DNA from 4 places in the Rhizobium sp. CB2179 genome. Region 4 is predicted to be linked to each of the others. Evidence: predicted binding sites of a transcription regulator. Region 4 holds the regulator's gene; each other region holds the start of a gene.
The links. Region 4 encodes LexA, which represses DNA repair genes until DNA is damaged. Its sites were predicted from a motif close to TGTTCNNNNTGTGTTCNG; they were not measured.
Positions count from the first base shown of each region.

Region 1 (3,974 bases), 140 kb from region 4:
ACGAGAAGCGGCCCGGCTGGTAGCCGCGCGCCTTTGCCTCCGGCAGGCCGGCGAACCAGTCGCGGATCGGCGTGAAGGCGCCGGTATAGGTCGCCGGGTTCGAGCGCGGCGTACGGCCGATCGGCGACTGGTCGATGTCGATCACCTTGTCGATATGCTCGAAGCCGTCGATGCGATCGTGATCGGCCGGGTTTTCACGTGCGCCCATGACGCGGCGTGCCGCCGATTTATAAAGCGTCTCGATCAGGAAGGTGGATTTGCCGCCGCCGGAAACGCCGGTCACCGCCGTGAACACGCCGAGCGGGATCGACGCCGTGACATTCTTCAGATTGTTGCCGCGCGCCCCGACCACCTTGATCTCGCGGCCCTTCTTCGGCTTGCGGCGCTCGTCGGGAACGGGAACGCCAAGTTCGCCGGAGAGATATTTACCGGTCAGCGAGTTCGGACTGTCCATGATGTCCTGCGGCGTACCATGGGCAATGACCTGACCGCCGTGAATGCCGGCCGCCGGGCCGATATCGACCACGTCGTCGGCCGTCATGATCGCATCCTCGTCATGTTCCACGACAATGACGGTGTTGCCGATGTCGCGCAGGTGCTTCAGCGTGTCGAGCAGCCGGGCATTGTCACGCTGATGCAAGCCGATCGACGGCTCGTCGAGCACATAGAGCACGCCCGTCAGCCCGGAGCCGATCTGCGAGGCAAGCCGGATGCGCTGGCTTTCGCCGCCCGACAGCGTGCCGGAATTGCGCGACAGGCTGAGATATTCCAGGCCGACATCATTGAGGAAGCGCAGCCGGTCGCGGATTTCCTTGAGGATGCGCACGGCAATCTCGTTCTGCTTGGCGTTGAAGCTTGCCGGCAGCGTCTCGAACCAATCGCGGGCAACACGGATCGACATACCAGTCACTTCGCCGATATGCAGCGTGTCGATCTTCACCGCCAAGGCCTCCGGCTTCAGGCGGAAGCCGTTGCAGGAAGGGCAGGGGGCCGCCGACATGAAGCGTTCGATATCTTCGCGCGCCCAAGCGGAGTCGGTCTCCTTCCAGCGGCGCTCGAGATTGGTGATGATGCCCTCGAAATTCTTCTGCGTCGTATAGGAGCGGGCGCCGTCGGCGTAGTGGAATTCGATCTTGTCGTTGGTTCCGTTGAGGATGACGTCTTTGGCCTCGTCGGTGAGATCGTTCCAGCGGGTGCCGAGCTTGAAGCCGTAATGTTTGCCGAGCGCTTCCAGCGTCTGATTGTAGTAGGGCGAGGTCGACTTGGCCCAGGGCGCGATCGCCCCGTCGCGCAGCGTCCGCTCGGGCTCGGGCACGATCAGATCCGGATCGATCTTCTGCTGGGCGCCGAGGCCGTCACAGGTCGGGCAGGCGCCGAACGGGTTGTTGAAGGAGAACAGCCTGGGTTCGATCTCGGGAATGGTGAAGCCGGAGACCGGGCAAGCGAATTTTTCCGAAAACAGCACGCGCTCATGTGTCTCGTTCAGCGACTTGTTGGCCGAGCCGCCGGCCGACGTCTCTTCCAGCGGCAGCGGCTTGTCGGCGAATTCGGCGACCGCCAGCCCGTCGGCGAGTTTCAGGCAAGTCTCCAGACTGTCGGCCAGCCGCGCCGAGACATCCGAGCGCACGACGATGCGGTCGACCACCACGTCGATATCGTGCTTATATTTCTTGTCGAGCACCGGCGCTTCAGCGATCTCATAGAACTGGCCGTCGACCTTGACGCGCTGGAAGCCCTTCTTCATCAGCTCGGCCAGTTCTTTTTTGTATTCGCCTTTGCGCCCGCGCACGAGCGGCGCAAGAATATAAAGACGGGTGCCCTCGCCGAAATCGAGAATGCGGTCGACCATCTGGCTGACGGTCTGGCTCTCGATCGGTAGGCCGGTCGCCGGCGAATATGGAACGCCGACGCGGGCAAAGAGCAGGCGCATGTAGTCGTAGATCTCGGTGACGGTGCCGACCGTCGAGCGCGGATTGCGCGACGTGGTCTTCTGCTCGATCGAGATCGCCGGCGACAGCCCGTCGATCTGGTCGACGTCGGGCTTCTGCATCATTTCGAGGAACTGCCGGGCATAGGCCGACAGGCTCTCGACATAACGCCGCTGGCCCTCGGCATAGATCGTGTCGAAGGCGAGCGAGGATTTGCCGGAACCCGAAAGCCCGGTCATGACGATCAGCTTGTTACGCGGCAGATCGAGATCGATGCTCTTCAGATTATGCTCGCGCGCGCCGCGGATGGAGATCGTCTTCAGTTCGCTCATCGTCTCTGCTTTGGTTTTCTGGATGACAGCCCTTATTTAGTGATGCCAACGGGCGAGTCGAGGCTGAATGTCCACTACGGTCAAGGTTTTCGATTCTGTTGACAGGATCATACGGATAAATTAGAACAAAGAAAGAACAAAATTCCTGATGGATGCATGCGGCTTTCTGATGGATAAAGATGTGGATTAAATGCCGCCCATGCGCATCGGCGGTCCGTGATGGTTTAAGGTGCGCCGATCGATTAAACGCCGCCGGGCAGGGCGGCAGGCAGGGTGAGAAGCATGGCTGGTAGTGTGAATAAGGTAATTCTGATTGGAAACGTCGGTGCGGACCCCGAAATCCGCCGCACTCAGGATGGCCGGCCGATCGCCAATCTTCGTATCGCGACCTCGGAGACGTGGCGCGATCGCAATTCCGGCGAGCGCCGTGAGAAGACCGAATGGCACACTGTCGTCGTCTTCAACGAGGGCCTCTGCAAGGTCGTCGAGCAATATGTGAAAAAGGGCGCCAAGCTCTATATCGAAGGCCAGCTGCAGACCCGCAAATGGCAGGACCAGCAGGGCCAGGATCGCTACAGCACGGAAGTGGTGCTGCAGGGTTTCGGTTCGACGCTGACGATGCTCGACGGCCGCGGTGAAGGCGGCGGCGCGAGCGGCGGCCGTGGCAGTGGCGCCGGCGGCAACGATTATGGCGACGATTACGGCGCCCCGGCTCCCGCTTCATCGCCGAGCCGCGGCGGTGGCGGCGGCGGCAACTTCTCGCGGGATCTCGACGACGATATCCCGTTCTGATCGATAGCCTTTCCTGGCTTGGTGAGAGACGTGAGAGAGCATGATGCCTTGGATGGCGTCATGCTCTTTTTCTTTGATTTCGCGGCAGATGATTCAGACCACATCGGCCGGAATTTGGGGAATTCTGAATGAGCTGCCACATCTTTAATAGAGCTTCCGGTACGCGCCTCCGACTTTGGTTGGACGAGTCACCGCCGTCGATGGATTCAACTCGATGCCGTCTGTGGGAGAGTAAAGTTTTCGCCAGCGGAGAAGGCACTCCTCATCGGACGAACGTGGCTGCGGAAATAGCTCGGCCGGTTGGAGGCATGACTGTACATGGTCTGCTGTCAGTTACCCTGGATAAGTCCACTAAAACGCAAGGTCTGCAGGTGAATGTCCCGATTGAACGTACCAAGGGAGAGAGGTGGTCCCTATCACTTGCTCCAAGTCACCACAAAGTGCTTACCGGATTTGCCGCGGAATACATGCCGGGCCTGTTCAAGGGGATAGAGGATCTTGGTGAGGCTGCATTACCTAGTTTTGGAATTCTCTCCTTTGATCGAATGGCACATTCGGACATAGGTTCGTCGATAGATATTTTTCGCGAGTTGACGAGAGCTATCGTGCGCGCTTTGACTATGGAGCAGGTTCCTGAAACGCCGAATGAGGCGTTCGCACTTCTCGCAGTTTAGATTGAAAGGCGCTCAAGGTTTTTCAGTGCGGCGTCGCGCTGATGAGATTGAACGCCGACTTTGCCCCGTCGACGACGAATTGTGCGGCAAGCGCGGCGAGGATGACGCCGAGGAGTCGCGTCAGGATCGCCCGGCCGGTGACGCCGAGAAAACGGTCCAGCCTTTCGGCGATGAGCAGCATGACGAAGGTCAGGAGCAGATTGGCGGCAATGACGCCGATCAGCTGCGCTTTCCCGATCGAGGTGGCG
Region 1 is NZ_CM172781.1:1,877,000-1,880,973, forward strand. Features, by position in the region: gene uvrA (excinuclease ABC subunit UvrA) at 1-2,260, opposite strand, end outside; gene AC244Q_RS09470 (single-stranded DNA-binding protein) at 2,543-3,052, shown strand; gene AC244Q_RS09475 (hypothetical protein) at 3,361-3,726, shown strand; gene AC244Q_RS09480 (MarC family protein) at 3,749-3,974, opposite strand, start outside.
Region 1: uvrA (excinuclease ABC subunit UvrA) is a predicted target of LexA. The motif match lies at 2,382-2,399, and genes of this name have one in related genera.

Region 2 (3,974 bases), 2.3 Mb from region 4:
GACGCAGCCTGAACCGCCTTGGCATCCGGTCCGTCCGTTCCCGCCACCGGCGTGAAACGGAACCCGCTCAATTGCCCTACATGATGTCCTTCAACGAAGACATCACCATTCACACTGATTTCAGCTTCCAGCATCGCATTCTCTCTCAGGCGCTTCATGAGCACAGATGTCCTGCGATCAACAAAGCGTTTCGTCAACCTTTCATGTAACGCGTCGGACAATCGATCTTCGATTTCCCGCGTCTTTTCCTGCCAGTGTGTCGGATCGGCAAGCCAACCGGGCCGATTCGAAACGTAGGTCCAGGTCCTTATCTGCGCGATTCGCGCCGAAAGCGTGTCAATTTCCCCATCTGTTCGATCGGAGCGATGAACCTGCTCCGCAAGAAACTGCTCATTCACCGTGCCATAGCGGACAAGATCGGAAAAGAGGGTCGCGATAAGATCGGCATGTTGTGCTGGGGTGATACGCCGATAATCGGGAAGCGCGCAAGCCTCCCAGAGTTTTTCGACGCGCGCCGGCCTGTCGGCGAGATCGATGACCTCGGGATAGCGCGAAAGCTGTTCCAGCGCCTGCTGGTCGACCGCAGGCAGCGCCCGCGTCAGCCCCGGCACGCGCGGTCCCACCTCAAGGCTGGCGCGCAGCGATGCGATTGAGGAGAAGTCCATCTCCGTCGTCCGCCACTGCAAAACCTTGACGTTGTCGAATTCGTGCCCCTCGATGCGCTGCACCAGTTCGTCGTCGAAGGGCGAGACCTGTCCGGTGACGCCGAAGGTCCCGTCCCGCACATGCCGCCCGGCGCGCCCGGCGACCTGGCCGAGTTCGCCTGGATTGAGATTGCGGAACTGGTAACCGTCGAACTTCCGGTCCTGGGCAAAGGCGACGTGATCGACATCGAGGTTGAGGCCCATGCCGATCGCATCGGTCGCCACCAGATATTCGACGTCGCCCGCCTGATAAAGCGCCACCTGCGCATTGCGGGTGCGCGGGCTGAGCGCGCCGAGCACCACCGCCGCGCCGCCGCGCTGCCGGCGGATGAGCTCGGCGATGGCATAGACCTCGTCGGCAGAGAAGGCGACGATGGCCGAGCGCTGCGGCAGCCGGGTGATCTTCTTCTGCCCGGCATAGAAAAGATGCGAAAGCCGCGGCCGCTCGACGATAGTGATGCCGGGCAGGAGCTGCTGCAGGATCGGCCGCATCGTCGCCGCGCCGAGCAGCAGCGTTTCCTCGCGGCCGCGCAGATGCAGGATACGGTCGGTGAAGATATGGCCACGCTCGAGATCGCCGGCGAGCTGCACCTCGTCGATCGCGACGAAGGCGGCCCTGGTCTCGCGCGGCATCGCTTCGACAGTGCAGACGGAAAAACGCGCATTGGGCGGCGAAATCTTTTCCTCGCCGGTGACCAGCGCCACATTCTGTGCGCCGACCTTCTCCACCACCCGCGTATAGACCTCGCGCGCCAGCAGCCGGAGCGGCAGGCCGATCACGCCCGTCCCGTGCGCAACCATGCGCTCGATGGCATAATGGGTCTTGCCGGTATTGGTCGGTCCGAGCACCGCGGTCACACCGCGCCCACTCAGAATCATCGGCTGCGAAATCAGAGTCATGAGTCCATGCAAATGAGGCGGGGTGGCCCCAGAAAATCTCGACTCCTCGATGGAAGCTGGACAACACATGGACAGCTGCCGTCGCAAACGCAAGGGCAGATTTCAAAATGCCTCGGGGATTACGACCTTTGCGAGTCCTGCGGAACGCCCGAATTTCCGATTCGGAACAGCGCAAGAACGAATCAGCGACGAATCGATGACTCTCGCTGATTCAGCTTTTGTTCACGGCTAAGTATTGATTTTGAATCACTTTTTCCCACTAGATGCTGAATCGCGAGACTCTCTCCTGTTCGCACTTTCGCCGTCGTGAGCGACAATCTTCGCCCGATTTTGAACAGGCAAAAATCCGCCCGAAATTAACCTCTCGACCAAAGCCTGAACGAATCGGAGACGAATCGCTCACTCCATCGTTTTCGCCTTTCGTTCACGGCCACATCTGGTAGCGCTATCAGGCCCCGGCACTAGACGCGGATCAGCGGCAGAGCCCTTCGTCCCGCTCCGCCGCACCAAAATTAATCTTTTTGGGAGCCGGATTCAGACGGCGTTAAGTCGGGGACGGCCAATTGTGGCGCGCCGATCAAAAACGGAACGAATCGCTGACGAATCGGCGACATCGCGATTTTCCCGCTTTGTTCACCGCAACATATTGTATTTAAATGTCTTTTTAACCATAGCGGCAATTTTCGGAAATGACGGAAATTAAACCGTGAATCAGGCTTCGTCACATTTCCAGAGCTTAACCGGGAACAAAAATCGCCAATACGTGTTTCTAGTCCATCCAAATTGCGGATGAAATGAAGGAAACACACCATGCTTGGCACGATACTACTTGTTATCCTCATTCTGCTCTTGATCGGAGCCTTGCCGAATTGGGGTTATAGCCGTGGCTGGGGCTATGGACCTTCTGGCGGTTTGGGGCTAGTTCTCGTGATTATCATTATCCTTGTACTAATGGGCCGCGTCTAAAGGCCAACTAACCTGGGGAGTTACGACATGATGAAGAAGATTGTTCTTATTGGTGCGCTCGTCGGCGCGCTCGCATCCTGCACAGCGACCGAGCAAGGCACGGCGATCGGCGCCGGCACCGGCGCGGTTATCGGCGGTGTCGTCACCAACAGCTGGGGTGGTGCCGCCGTCGGCGCCGTTGCCGGCGGCCTGACCGGCGCTCTGATCGGCCAGTCGGTCGAACGCCGCGGCTACTGCGTCTATCGCGACCGCTACGGCCGCCGCTACGAGGCTCGTTGCCGCTAATCGGCACAAGCATATCGGACTCCCAACGGGCGCTTCGGCGCCCGTTTTCTTTGCCGGTCGTATCCGTCAACGAGACGTTGACAATCGGTTGCTAAAGTCAAGTCTAGCGCCGCCCAACAGGCAGGCACATATTTCCTTCACGAGCGCAATGAGCAGGCCGAGCCGCCCGGCGCACCGGAAAAGGAACGCTTCCATGATCCAGATTTTGCTGAATTCCTTCGTCGCCGTTCTCATCGTGTCGGCTTTCCTGACGACCGCAATATCAGCCCTCAGCACCGATGCTCTTTCGCCGCGCAAAGTGCCGGCCAGAGTTCGGCCACAGCGACGTCCGAACACAGACCGTCGCTCTTGATCTTCCCGAAACAGCGCCACTAAACCGGCCACAAGATCGCGCCAGCATCACACAGAGAAGACACGCCATAAACAGCGATGGCGCGATCCTGCCGGACGCGCCATCGCTTTGAATCTAAATTCCTACTGTCGATGTGAAAACAGAAATGCCTAGGCGAAGAACTGTCCGCCATTGGCCGTCAGCGTCGAACCGGTGATGAAGCCGGCATCGTCGGAGACGAGGAAGGTGACGCAGCGCGCGATCTCTTCCGGTTCGCCGAGCCGACCGACGGGGATCTGCGGAATGATACGTTCGTTCAGCACCTTCTCCGGCACGGCAAGCACCATTTCCGTTCCGATGTAACCGGGGCAAATGGCGTTGACGGTGATGTTCTTGTTCGCCCCCTCCTGAGCCAGCGCCTTGGTAAAACCGAGATCGCCCGCCTTGGCCGCCGAATAATTCACCTGGCCCATCTGGCCCTTTTGCCCGTTGATCGACGAGATATTGACGATACGACCGAAGCTGCGGTCGCGCATACCGGTCCAGACCTGATGCGTCATGTTGAACAGGCCGGTGAGGTTGGTATTGATCACCTCGTGCCACTGCTGCTGCGTCATCTTGTGGAACATCGCGTCGCGCGTGATGCCGGCATTGTTGACGAGGATTTCGACAGGCCCGATCTCGCTTTCGATCCTGGCAATTCCCTCGCCGCAGGCGAGGTAATCCGAAACATCCCATTTGAACACCGGAACGCCGGTGACATCATGGAAGGCTTTGGCCTTCTCGTC
Region 2 is NZ_CM172781.1:4,377,632-4,381,605, forward strand. Features, by position in the region: gene AC244Q_RS21540 (helicase-related protein) at 1-1,604, opposite strand, end outside; gene AC244Q_RS21545 (DUF3309 family protein) at 2,415-2,570, shown strand; gene AC244Q_RS21550 (YMGG-like glycine zipper-containing protein) at 2,598-2,855, shown strand; gene AC244Q_RS21555 (hypothetical protein) at 3,049-3,207, shown strand; gene phbB (beta-ketoacyl-ACP reductase) at 3,357-3,974, opposite strand, start outside.
Region 2: AC244Q_RS21540 (helicase-related protein) is a predicted target of LexA. The motif match lies at 1,767-1,784, and genes of this name have one in related genera.

Region 3 (3,974 bases), 1.5 Mb from region 4:
GGCCCTTGGCGGAATGGATGGTCGACAGGATGAGATAGTCTTCGTCGAGAAGCGGCACGCCCGCCTGGTCGCTGGTCGCATCCGGCGGATCGAGGGTGAGCTCGGTGAGAAAGCGCTCGCGCGAGGCATAACCGCTAGCGATCTGCTCGAGCTGCAGCAGGTCGGCCTGCCGCGTTGCTGCGTCCTCGTGCAGCCGTTCCAGATGCGGCGCGTACCATTGCCGTGCCAGGCCGATCTCTGCCGGCCAGCCGGCCTTGCCGGTCTTCAGCTCCTGCAGCATCGCAACGAACATTGTCCAGTCGTCGCCGGAGCGCGGCGGTGCCGGCATGGCGCCAAGAGCAGTAATCGGGCTGGCATCCTCGGCCATCAGGTCGAGCGTCTTCTGTGCCGTCGACGGGCCGACGCCCGGCAGGATCTGCATCAGCCGGAAGCCCGCCACCCGGTCGCGCGGGTTCTGCGCGAAGCGAAGGGCGGCCAGCATGTCCTTCACATGCGCGCTGTCGAGAAACTTCAGCCCGCCGAACTTGACGAAAGGAATGTTGCGCCGGGTCAGCTCGACCTCCAGCGGCCCGCTGTGATGCGAGGCGCGAAAGAGCACGGCCTGCTGCTTGAGCGTGAGGCCTTCCTCGCGGTTATCGAGCACCATGTCGGTGATATACCGCGCCTGCTCGGCCTCGTCGCGCACAGTGACCAGGCGCGGCCGCTCGGACGATTGCCGCTCGGTCCAGAGGTTCTTGGTGAAGCGCTCCGAGGCGAGATCGATGACGGCGTTGGCGGCGGCGAGGATCGGCTGCGTCGAGCGGTAGTTGCGGTCGAGCGTGACGATATTGGCGGCCGGGCTGAAGGCGGCGGGAAAATCGAGGATATTGCGCACCGTCGCGGCGCGGAAGGAATAGATCGACTGTGCGTCGTCGCCGACGACGGTCAGCCCCTGGCCTTGGGGCTTCAGCGCCAGCAGGATCGAGGCCTGCAGCCGGTTGGTGTCCTGATATTCGTCGACCAGCACATGGTCGAAGCGGCTGCCGATATCCTCGGCAATCATCGCTTCGCCGACCATCTGCGCCCAGTAGAGCAGCAGATCGTCGTAATCGAGCACGTTCTGGCTCTGCTTGGCCTGGACATAACAGGCGAATAGTTCGCGCAGCTGTTTCTCCCACGTCGCGCACCAGGGAAAGACGTCGCGCAACACGAGGTCGAGCGCGGTTTCCGAATTCACCGCCCTGGAATAGATGGCAAGGCACGTGCCCTTTGTGGGAAAGCGGCTTTCCGTCTTCGAGAAGCCGAGGTCGTGCCGGATCAGGTTCATCAGATCGGCACTGTCTTCGCGGTCGTGGATGGTAAACCCAGGATCGAGACCGATCTGCTCCGCATAATCGCGCAACAACCGGGCGCCGATGCCGTGGAAGGTGCCGGACCAGGAAAGCGCGTCCGCCATGACGCCGGCATTCGAACCAAGCACGTCGCGGCAGATGCGCTCGACGCGCCGCGCCATCTCGGCGGCTGCCCGGCGCGAAAAGGTCATCAGCAGGATGCGGCGGGGATCGGCGCCTTTGACGATCAGATGGGCGACCCGATGCGCCAGCGTATTCGTCTTGCCGGAGCCGGCGCCGGCAATGACCAGCAGCGGCCCGGCAATATGGCTGCCGTCGATGAGCGTGCCGTGCTCGACGGCCATGCGCTGCTGCGGATTGAGCTTTTCGAGATACATCCAGCCGTCCGGTCGGGCTCCCGCAGAATCACTGGGGAAAGATTAGATGTTCCTTGAATGTTCGCGATTGCCGTCCCTGTCAAGCGATCTGGCGCGCGAGCAACATCTCAGTCGGGGAAATCGGGGCCGATCTCGCGCCGCACCAGCTTCAGACTGCGGTCGGGCTGAAGGATATAAGTTTCCTCCACGCGCTGGCCCGTCCCGTTGTAGAACTGGTTGTAGACGGCGCTGCCGACCGGCGACTTGCTGAGCTTCGTTCGCGGCTGGCCGCCATAGGTAATGCTGCCGGGAATGGGTTCCAGCGCCGGCGTATCTGCCGAGGAGCATCCGGCAAGCAATGCCCCGGCAAACAAGGCGGGCAGAAGCGCTTTCATCGTCATCATCCCTCTTTCGACTGCCGCCAGATATGGAAACCGCGGCGCCTTTCGCCAAGGGCCGTCCATGCCGCCGCGCAGGTATCGCTGTCGAGCAGGCTCTTCTTTTCCGGGGGACGCAACGAATGCGTCGCAGCGGCGTTAACAGACATCAACCTACATTAGGAAACGTTCACGGTGCTCGGCTTTCCAGCATTCATGGGGCATGGCGAGCCCGGCCGGCAGGGCCACAGCGATGCGGCGACGCGGGCCTCGGTGGAGAGCGCCCTTCATGCCGCCGCCGATATCGAAGCCGGCGAAATCACCGTCAGCATATCGGGCTCCTATGTCATCCTGGAAGGTTTCGTGCGCCGGCGGGGCGATGTCGAGCGGGCGATCGAGATCGCCGAGGGCGTCGTCGGCCGGGGCTATGTGCGTGCTCGCTTGCTGCGACGCTAGCCGGCTCGGACGCGCATGTCTTTGCGAGGCATGAAGGGAACCAAAATGCTCTCTCGCGTGTTGAAAGGCCGGACCTAAACGCTGGAGACTCTCATGCAGTTGCTTCCTCGCCTCTGGGCAACGACCTTGATAGTGGGTTGCGGTGTCGTTGCCGGCTCCGCCCATGGTTCGCTGGAAACCGGCACGAATTATTCCGCTTTGCCGAAGGACCAGATCGCCCTCAACGAATATACCGGTGCCGTCGCCTGCACACCGGTAGAGCCCCACTATCTCCCCTCCTTCATCCGCGCGGCGGACGGCACGATCATTGGCGTCGGTTATGTCGAGGTCGAGAATGAGGGCGGCGCGGACTGCTGAGGCATCCGCTTTGCTCGGACGAGGCTCGCCTGCGTTTCCGCAGAGGTGACGAGCCTCTAACCATCATCATGATGGCTGGGCGTCTTCTATTGAAGCACCCGTACCAGGCGCAACGCCCTTTGCACCGAAACCCGGCACGCACTTGTTGCAGGGTTAAACCAAAATTAAAGCCCAAAATTAAAGCATCGTCCCGTTCCGGCACGCTTGCGCGCCCAGAAGGCGAAATCGCCCGAAAATTCCTTGTCGAACTGCTAATGCAGCTTCAGCTTCGCCTCTTCGGCGGCCGCCAGGAACTCGGCTCTTGCTTCTTCCACGCTCTTGCGCCCATCGAGCGCCGCCCGGCAGGCGCTGCGGGCCTTGATATAACGAAGCCCGCGCATACTCGGCCACAGATCCGCCAGGCACTTCAGCGCATCGAACGGCCCATTGACCGTTCGCGCATCCGCACCTTCGAAACCAACCTTGACCGGGCTGTTCCATCTTTCAGTTGCCATCGACGCTCCTCCACGATTTTCGACAGAAACGAAGTGCAGCATCTCCCAGTTCCTCCGGGGAGACTTTGCGATAGTTAATACTCTAGCGAGATTTTCACCGTCAGCAATGGGCGGATCGTCGCTGATGCCGCCACGAATGGTTTCGCCTCGACCCATGACAGGAAAGCCTATGGACGGCAGTTGATGAGAAACGCCAACTTATGAGGTGTTTTCGCCGGGAAGGGTGGGGAGTCGAGATTGACTGTCTTTAAAAAAAACTGGTGCTGCCGAGTGGGATTGAACCACCGACCTCACCCTTACCAAGGGTGTGCTCTACCACTGAGCTACGGCAGCAGGACCAGGACCCGTGCGAGCCGTGTGGCTCAATCGCGAGAACGGGGGGCTATTGCCACAGCTTGGCGGCAAGCGCAAGCCGCAAATTCCAACTTCGTATGGATTGAGGCAAAGGGCCTTTTGGATTGGCGCGAATTCGGCTAATCCTGTCGCATGAACGAAAAGACCGAAACCGGCCAGCAGAGCCGCAAACAGGCGATCGAGGCACAGGCGAAACTGCGCCGCGAGCGCGCCGCCGAAAAGCTCAGGGAAAATCTGGGGCGACGCAAA
Region 3 is NZ_CM172781.1:252,339-256,312, forward strand. Features, by position in the region: gene AC244Q_RS01250 (ATP-dependent helicase) at 1-1,708, opposite strand, end outside; gene AC244Q_RS01255 (membrane protein) at 1,816-2,082, opposite strand; gene AC244Q_RS01260 (BON domain-containing protein) at 2,260-2,520, shown strand; gene AC244Q_RS01265 (hypothetical protein) at 2,614-2,877, shown strand; gene AC244Q_RS01270 (DUF982 domain-containing protein) at 3,129-3,371, opposite strand; tRNA gene AC244Q_RS01275 (tRNA-Thr) at 3,630-3,704, opposite strand; gene AC244Q_RS01280 (hypothetical protein) at 3,858-3,974, shown strand, end outside.
Region 3: AC244Q_RS01250 (ATP-dependent helicase) is a predicted target of LexA. The motif match lies at 1,756-1,773, and genes of this name have one in related genera.

Region 4 (3,974 bases):
ATAGCACGATCATGTCAGACTGTTGAACGTCAAGCCTTGGCGACCGCATCGAAGGCGAGCAGCTTTTCGAGAAGCCGCGGCATGTCCTTGAGATAGACCATGTTCGGGCCGTCGGAAGGGGCATTGTCGGGGTCCTGATGGGTTTCGACGAAGACGCCGGCAATACCGGCAGCCACTGCTGCCCGCGCCAGGGTTTCTACGAATTCCCGCTGACCGCCGGAGGAATCGCCCTGCCCGCCCGGCTGCGCTACGGAATGGGTCGCATCGAAGACAACGGGCGCACCCATCGCCGCCATGATCGGCAGCGAGCGCATGTCGGAAACCAGCGTATTGTAACCAAAGGAGGCGCCGCGCTCGCAAAGCAGCACGTTCGGATTGCCGCTGGCATTGAGCTTCTTCAGAACGTTCTTCATATCCCAGGGGGCCAGGAACTGGCCCTTCTTGACATTGACGACGCGGCCGGTCTTGGCGGCGGCGATGAGAAGGTCGGTCTGGCGGCAGAGGAAGGCCGGGATCTGCAGGACGTCGACGACCTTTGCCACCTCCGCGCATTGCTCGGCGGTATGAACGTCGGTCAGGACGGGAAAGCCGAACTCCTTTTTGAGGTCGGCAAAGACCTCCATGCCTTTTTCAATCCCGATACCGCGTTCGGCCGACAGCGAGGTGCGGTTCGCCTTGTCGAAGGAGCTCTTGTAAACGAGGCCGATGCCGAGCTTGCCGCAAAGCTCCTTCAGCGTGCCGGCGACCATGAAGGCGTGGTCGCGGCTCTCCATCTGGCAGGGACCGGCAATCAGCGACAGGCGGCCGGTATTGGAAAAGCTGACCTGGCCTTGGCCTTCGCCGATCCTGACTTCGGAATTCGTATCAGTGCTCATCGTGTTTCCTCGAAGGCGAAGAGCGTGCCCTGCCCGGGCGCGGGCTTCACCAGAATGCGATTGTTCTTGCGCGCGTATGTCACCCCGTTAGCAGCCAAATGCGCTTCTGTCACGGCAAGATCGGCGACAGCGAAGAGGATTGCCCGGCCGCGCAGGCCACGATCTGCGGATGAGCCGACGATGTCGAAATAGGCCTCCAACCCTTCCGCCGTCATCAGGCTGATTTTGGCATTCGACGCCGGGATATTGACGCCGAAACCGGTTTTCTCGACTGCCGATTGCACCACGGCGAGGCTGACGAAGGCAGCGAAGGCGGCAGCATCAGGCGCGCAAAGCGCTATCTCGACTATGCCGGTGACGCCATTGGCATGCGTCTCCAGCACGGCGCGGTCGGCCGGCAGCGGATTGACGCGCTCGACGGTAAATAGCAGGAGATCAGGCGCGCGCAGATCGCCGGCAAAAGCCAGCTTGAAGCCGGCAATCGTCTCAGAACCGTCCGGCATCGTCATCGGCCGGGTGAACTGCAGCATCTCGCCGGCGCTCGATCCGTTACCGACGAAATTCTGATGATCGATGCCGGCATCCTTGCTGCCAAAAGCCAGCCCCGAAAGCCCCTCCGCGCCGCAGCGGAAGCGGAAAGCCTGATTGCGGGCGGTGAAGACATTGCCTTGGCGCGCCGACGCCTCGCTCTCCTCGACGCTCGCAATCCCGAGCGGCTCCAGATAGGTCTTGTCAGCAAAGAAGACGCAGGCATTCTCCGTTCCGAAGGGATGGCGCGCATCGGGGGCAACGGTGAAGCCGAGCTTGCCGAGCCTCTCGCGCGCCAGATCGATATTGACGACCGGCAGCACGACATGATCCAGCGGGTGCGGTTTGGCGGAGTGCTCGTTCATGATATCCCTCCCTGACACGGCAAGAGATGTGCGACAGCGCTTCCCTCAACGCAAGACTTCTGTGCCAATCCGGCGAATGAAAATAAAAATCTCAACGAGTTGGCGCCAAGTTTTACGGAAATTTAGCTACTTGCGGAACACATATGGAACATATAGTGTCTGTTCTGGATTTGTTTCAATCACGAGGTCACAACGTCGATGCTCACGCGCAAACAACAGGAGCTTCTCCTTTTCATTCATGAGCGCATGAAGGAATCCGGCGTTCCGCCATCTTTCGACGAAATGAAGGATGCTCTGGACCTCGCCTCGAAGTCCGGGATTCATCGCCTGATTACAGCGCTCGAGGAGCGAGGCTTCATTCGCCGCCTACCGAACCGCGCCCGTGCGCTCGAGGTCATCAAGCTTCCGGAGGCCTACAGCCCCAGCATCCAGCCGCGGCGCGGCTTTTCGCCGAGCGTCATCGAAGGCAGCCTGGGCAAACCTCAGCCGGTCGCCGCCCCTGCTCCCGCAAAACCCGTCGCCGACAACGGCAACTCGGTTTCCGTGCCGGTCATGGGCAGAATCGCCGCCGGTGTGCCGATCTCGGCGATCCAGAACAACACCCACGACATCGCCGTTCCGGCCGACATGCTCGGTTCCGGTGAACATTATGCCCTGGAGGTCAAGGGCGATTCGATGATCGACGCCGGCATCTTCGACGGCGACACCGTGATCATCCGCAATGGCAGCACCGCAAGTCCTGGCGACATTGTTGTTGCACTCGTCGATGACGAAGAAGCGACACTCAAGCGCTTCCGCCGCAAGGGCGCCTCGATCGCACTGGAAGCGGCCAACCCGGCTTACGAGACCCGGATTTTCGGACCAGACCGTGTTAAGGTGCAGGGCAAACTCGTCGGCCTCATTCGCCGCTATCACTGACATCGGTTAGGCCGGATTCGGTAAAGCTGTTGCTGCGCCAGTCAAAGGCGCGATGGCGCATCCATGGTCGCGACAATGCGTCAAATGCGGTTGCCACCTCCAGGCCGGCGTCCGCGAAGCGCAACTCGATGGATCCGGTCCTGCGCAGCGTCTCGCCGGTGAAGAGCGTCGCACCTGAGCGGCAGCTGTTGAAACGCAGGCGGACCGACGTCACGATGATATCGGCCGCGTCGCATGCCGGGCCGAGATAGGCGGCATTGTCGATGACAGCAACCACACGACCATTGCCAAGCCTTGATGCGCACCAGGCCCTCTTGACGCAGGAAAAGCGGTTTGCTTCACCGGCCGCTGCGGCCGCCCGCATCGCTGTCCTCGCTTCGTTCTGCTGATCGCGGGAAAGCTTGACGCGGCGGTCTTCTCCTACCTGCGGGATAGCAGGACCATCCAGCATCTTCGGCGGATCATGTCTCGGCAGGACCAGGGCTCTCTGCCACTGGTCGAAGATGAAATCCGGTGGTCTTTCACGGTTGGAAGCCATTGCTGCCGCTTCGACCACCGCGACGAGACTGCCATCCTCCGAAATCACCAGATCCGGCGGCCGGGGAACCGGTAGAAGCAACAGGATGAGCGTTGCGACCGCGATGATTGATGTGCCGATATGGCGCAGCCGGGTGCGGAGCAGCGTCAGCAGCAGAAAGCCTGCGACGGCTATCGCGAAATACCAGGCGGGCAAGCGGCCGACGTCGATATTGCCATCCCAGCCGGACACCGTCTTTGCGACCGCGATCACCAGATCGAGGCCGAATCCGACGACCTTCCAAGCCCAAACATCCAGACCGAAAGGCATGAGTAGCATCGCCAGCAAGCCGGCCGGCATGATGATGAAGGAGATGATCGGCATTGTCGCGAGGTTTGCCGGCAGGCCATAGGCGGTCAGGCGATGAAAATGCTCGATCGAAAACAACGCGGTGGAAAAACCACCGATCAGCGAGGTCAGGAAGACGCCGCCGAAGAAGCCCGCAACAGTAACGAAGGGCCTGATGATCGGCAGCTTCAGAAAGGCGTTTTCGCGGATGCGCCGGTCCTTCCACAGCTGATAGCCCGAGACCAGCGCCAATGTGGCGGCAAAGGACATCTGGAAGCTCGGACCTAAGACCTCGGACGGTGAAATGAGGATGATGACGAGGGCGGAAAGCGCGACATTGCGCAGGCTGATCGACGGCCGGTCGAAGAAGACGGCAATCAACATGATGGCCATCATGATGAAAGCGCGCTCGGCAGAGACCGC
Region 4 is NZ_CM172781.1:1,739,148-1,743,121, reverse strand. Features, by position in the region: gene kdsA (3-deoxy-8-phosphooctulonate synthase) at 30-875, opposite strand; gene AC244Q_RS08785 (VOC family protein) at 872-1,768, opposite strand; gene lexA (transcriptional repressor LexA) at 1,967-2,686, shown strand; gene AC244Q_RS08775 (ComEC/Rec2 family competence protein) at 2,667-3,974, opposite strand, start outside.